One region of the Sphingomonas sorbitolis genome, then DNA from elsewhere that is predicted to be linked to it. Evidence: riboswitches for the same ligand, from Rfam matches in the RefSeq annotation. Region 1 holds a riboswitch; the other holds the start of a gene.

The links. A riboswitch is a leader RNA that binds a small molecule or an ion and turns the genes downstream of it on or off. The one in region 1 is predicted to bind thiamine pyrophosphate.
Region 2: linked by a shared signal. The riboswitch ahead of thiC (phosphomethylpyrimidine synthase ThiC) and the one ahead of U1763_RS03605 (TonB-dependent receptor) in region 1 are both predicted to bind thiamine pyrophosphate.

Annotation. Positions count from the first base shown of each region.
Region 1 covers NZ_JAXOJS010000001.1:875,881-878,280, reverse strand. The annotation lists gene U1763_RS03610 (histidine-type phosphatase) at 1-301, opposite strand, end outside; TPP riboswitch at 580-689, shown strand; gene U1763_RS03605 (TonB-dependent receptor) at 786-2,400, shown strand, end outside.
Region 2 covers NZ_JAXOJS010000005.1:433,421-435,820, reverse strand. The annotation lists gene thiC (phosphomethylpyrimidine synthase ThiC) at 1-909, opposite strand, end outside; TPP riboswitch at 949-1,057, opposite strand; gene U1763_RS16935 (outer membrane protein) at 1,456-2,334, opposite strand.

The sequences.
Region 1 (2,400 bases):
CCTCTCCACTGGCGATCGTCCGGCTGGCCGTGTTGGTCCAGATCCGAACCGTAGCTGCGGCTGGACACCGCGTGAGCGCGAGCGACGCGAGCCAGCGACGATCATGGCGCGCGAGCAACTCGATTGCGGAAGCGCCGTGCGGTGTCAGCTGGCCTTCGGGAACGGGCCAGTTCGGCCAGGGCTGGGCGGTGCGCGTCGTCACCGGCACTTCGCCCGAGAGCGGCGCGCGGACGCCGTGCCGCATCACCATCACGACGCGTTCGAGGCGCAAGCCGCTGGGAACCGGGTGTGCCTGGGTCATGGTCGGTATGGCCGACAGCAGGGCGAGCGCCGTACAAAAATTGGACAAAGAGGGACGAATAGCACGCATCGAGGAAGTCCTGGTTTGACATGAGACGGCAGCCGCCGATCGCGCTGTACGCGCACCCCTTTTCACTGGCGTGACACCATCCTCGTCTCTTTCAGGGCCGATCCCGATACGGCGAGCCGCACCCGATGACGATCGGATGGGAACATACCCCGGCCGCTGGGCGCATACCGCGATAGCGCTTTCCAACACGCGCCCAACCACCTAAACGACAGACATCCCCGGGGGGCCGCTGATGCGCGGCTGAGAGGTGGGCTGCAGCCCATGACCCGCTGAACCTGATCCGGCTTATACCGGCGTAGGGAGGGTCTGCGGCTGGCCCGTCGTCCCTCCGATTGGAGTGGACGTGACGTTTTTCAGTGCTGGTTTTGTTGTGACTTCCGCCGGGCGAGAGTGCCGGCTTTTTGGGCGGGTCGCGTTGACCCTGTCGGTAACCCTCGCGGCATCGTCGGCCGGGGCGCAAGTCGCACCCGATCCAGTCGAACCCGCCGAGATTCGCGTCGTCGGCAAACAGGATCCTGCCGGTCTGCTCCCCGACCAGAGCGTGCCGCGCGCGCAGAGCGCGATCTCCGCCGACTTCATCGTCAAGCAGGCGCCGACGCTCAACGCGTTCCAGCTTGTCACGCTGCTGCCCGGCGCGAACGTCGCGTCGAGCGATCCGTATGGCTTGTCGACGAGTTCGAGCCTGACGCTGCGTGGTCTCGGCCAGGACGAGATCGGCGTGCTGATGGAAGGCGCGCCGCAGAACGACATCGGCTATTATTATGCCTATCCGTCGCAGTTTGCGGACCCCGAGAATTTGAGGCGCATCTCGCTCGCGCAAGGGTCGGTCGATATCGATTCCCCGACGCTTGGCGGGGCCGGCGGGCTATTGTCGCTCGCGCTCGACGATCCGAAAGCGCGTCCCGGTGCGCTCGTCGACCTGTCGCTCGGCAGCTACGCGGCGCGGCGGGGGTTCTTCCGTGTCGATAGCGGTACGATCGGCAATACCGGGCTGAAGGCGTTCCTGTCCTATTCGAACACGCGCGCGGACAATTGGCGGGGTGCCGGCTATGACACGCGCCAGCATATCGACGCGAAAATCCTGAACGAATGGGGTGCCGGCAACCGTGCCAGCCTCGCGCTGTCGTATAATGACGCGAACTCGTCGAGCTATCCGAGCCCGACGCTGGCCGAGTGGAACGCGCAGGGCCGCAGCTTCAACTACGACAAGCGCTACACGGCGGGAAACACCAACTATTGGCGCCTGTACCGCGCGCCGTTCCGCAACCTCTACGCCTCCGCGCCGGTGCACCTCGTCCTGAACGATCAGCTTGCGCTAGACACCACCACCTATCTCCAGTTCGGCTACGGCAACTCGCCCTACGGCACGCAGCTGACGACCGAAGGCAACTTCCTCGGCACCGAGCAACTGGCGCAGCCGATCGCGCTGCCCGGCGCGGTCGACGGCGTCGCGACCGTGCTCGGCAATTATACCGGCGACCAGATGCGGACCGGCAATGTGAGCAAGCTGACCTTCAAGACCGGCGCGCATACGCTCACGGCGGGGCTCTGGTTCGACTACGGCACCGATCGCGTCACGCAGTCGTACACCTCGATCGATGCCGATGGGCAGCCGCTCGACCGCTGGGGCTATCGCGCCAAGGCGATCCGCACCGCCGACGGCCGCCTGCTCGCCTATGAGAACCAGCGCACCGTCACCGTGACGAAGGGCTTCTTCCTCGCCGACAGCATCGCGATCACCCCGCGGCTGACGATCGACGCCGGGTTCAAGGGCGTGAACGTGCTGCGCAATGGCCGCACCTACCTCCCCGGACCGCAGGACACGGTGCGCAACGACAGCTTCGCCGCATTGCCGCGCGCCGCGATCCACTACCGGATCGACGATCGCCAACAGATGTTCGCCAACATCACCACCAACTTCCGCACGCCCAACGAGTTCACGCTCTACAACAGCTATTACGGTGGCGAAGTCGTCGTGCAGGGCACCAACGCGCTGAAGAACGAATATTCGGTCTCGCAGGAAATCGGCT
Region 2 (2,400 bases), on a different contig from region 1:
CTCGATCAGCGTGTCGCGGAAGATCTCCCAGGTGAGGTCTTCGGCGACGCCGCCGACCTTTTCGAGCGCCTGGTAGATGGGCACGGTGCCGATCGGGACCGGCGAGTTGCGGAGGATCCATTCGCGGGTGTCGTGGATGTTGCGGCCGGTGCTGAGGTCCATCACCGTGTCCGCGCCCCAGCGGATCGACCAGACGAGCTTGTCGACTTCGGCGGCGACGTTGCTGGCGACCGCGCTGTTGCCGATGTTGGCGTTGATCTTGACGAGGAAGTTGCGGCCGATCGCCATCGGTTCGGATTCAGGGTGGTTGATGTTGTTGGGGATGATCGCGCGGCCGCGGGCGATCTCGTCGCGGACGAATTCTGGGGTTACGAAGTCTGGGATTTGTGCGCCGAAGCTTTCGCCGTCTCGCTTGTACTCCTTGAGCATCGCGCGGCCGAGGTTCTCGCGGGTGGCGACGTATTCCATTTCGGCGGTGATGATCCCACGTCGCGCATAGTGCATCTGGCTGACGTTCTGGCCTGCCATCGCACGCAAGGGTCGCTTGATGCTGCCGGGGAATTGCGGGACGCCGCCGGAGCGGTCCGGGCCCAATTGCCCGTTGTCCTCGGGGCGGATTTCACGCGCGTCGTAGCTCTCGACGTCGCCACGCGCTTCGATCCACTGGCGGCGGAGTTGGGGGAGGCCGGCGTTGATGTCGATCGTCGCGCGCGGGTCGGTGTAGGGGCCGCTGGTGTCGTAGACGCGCAAGGGCGGTTCGCTGCAGCTCGGGTCGAGGACGATCTCACGCATCGCGACGCGGACGTCGGGGCTGGAGGGGACCGCGACGTGGATTTTCCGCGAGCCTCGGATCGGGCCGGTGGTTACGCCAATGTCTGCTGTCGGGGTGCCTGCTTCGTAATCAGCCATGCGCTTGCTCCTAAGGGTATCGGAGCAAGGATTGCGGTTCTGTGGCGACCGCTCCCTCCCTCCGCCGGTATCAACCGGATCAGGTTCAGCGGGTCGAAGGCTCCTGCCTTCCTCTCAAGCGCGGATAAGCGCTCCCCCGGGGTGAGGCGAGCATAGGCGGCTGGGGGTGGGGTGCAATGGGGAAATTGGTGGCTTGGGGTGTGCGGGGGATTCAGTGGTTTTGGCGCGATCGGTAAGGCTCCACCCCGGCGAAGGCCGGGGCCCAATTGGGGGACGGCGATAACGAGGGGCAGTTCTTCGTTATATCCACCTTTCCAATTGGGCCCCGGCCTTCGCCGGGGTGGTGGCACTGTGGGTGTTGGGTTTATGATCTTGAGCGCCCGTTCGCTGAAACGAGAGAAGGCCGATGCCCTGTTTGGGGCAACGGCCTTTTCTATTACTCCGCGCGCCGTCAGTCGTAGCTAAGCTACGCCTTGTGGCGTGATTTGCTGCGCTGGCCGGGCTTGGGCGAGTCTTGCGCCGGGTCGGCGCAAGCCGCCCTGCGCCTTAGAACCGGAAGCTCACCGTCCCGCGCAGCGAGTGCCAGCGGAAATTCTCGTCGCTGCGGCGGAAGGTGGTGCCCGCGGTGTTGGGGGCGAGCACGAACGGGTTGTTCGCGAGCAGGACCGGGCTGCCGGTGATCGCGCTGCCAGCGGTGACGAGGACGCGGGCGTCGTCGTCCTTGTACTGGTGGTAGGTGTATTCCATGCCGATCGAGATGTTCTTGGTCAGCTTCTGCTCGATGCCGCCGCCGCCGACATAACCCCAGCGCTTGTCCGAGCCGGTGGCTGCGAACGCGTTGGCGGTGTTGGTGGTGAAGAACAGGTTGTCGATCTTGGCATAGCCGGCGCCGCCGGTGGCGTAGAACAGCGTGTTGCGGGCGGCGAGACCGGCGCGGAGGCGCGCCGAACCTTCCCACTTCAGCTTGCGCGCCATCGTGTAGCTGGCGGGCGTGGTCGAAAAGGCGGCGACGCTGTCGGTGATCTCGGACTTGCCGAATTCGCCGACGATGCCGACCACGAACGCGCCGCGCTGTACGTCGAAGCCTGCACGGCCGTAATACGACCAGCCGTCGTCGTCGTTGCGGCAACCATAGGCGGGCACCGCGGTGCGGGCCGAGCCGTTGCAGAAGCCCGGCGAGAAGGCATTGGCGCCGGTGATGGTGTTGACGCTGTCGCTGAAATTGCCGTCGTTGTTGCGATCGAACAGGATCGACGAGCCGATGTCGTTGCCCTGGACGTCATAGCCGCCGGCGGCGCCGATATAGACGCCCGAGAACGGCTTGCTGTCGCGGTCGGTGGTCATGTCCTGCGCGGCGGCCGGAACGGCAAAAATGCCCGCGGCGGCGAGGCCGGCGAGCATGGTGAGCTTCGTGAAGTTGGTCATGGTCGTTCCCCAAACGAGGGGCCGCGACGCTCTTGATGAGCGCCGCGACCCGGATTTTCCTGTTTC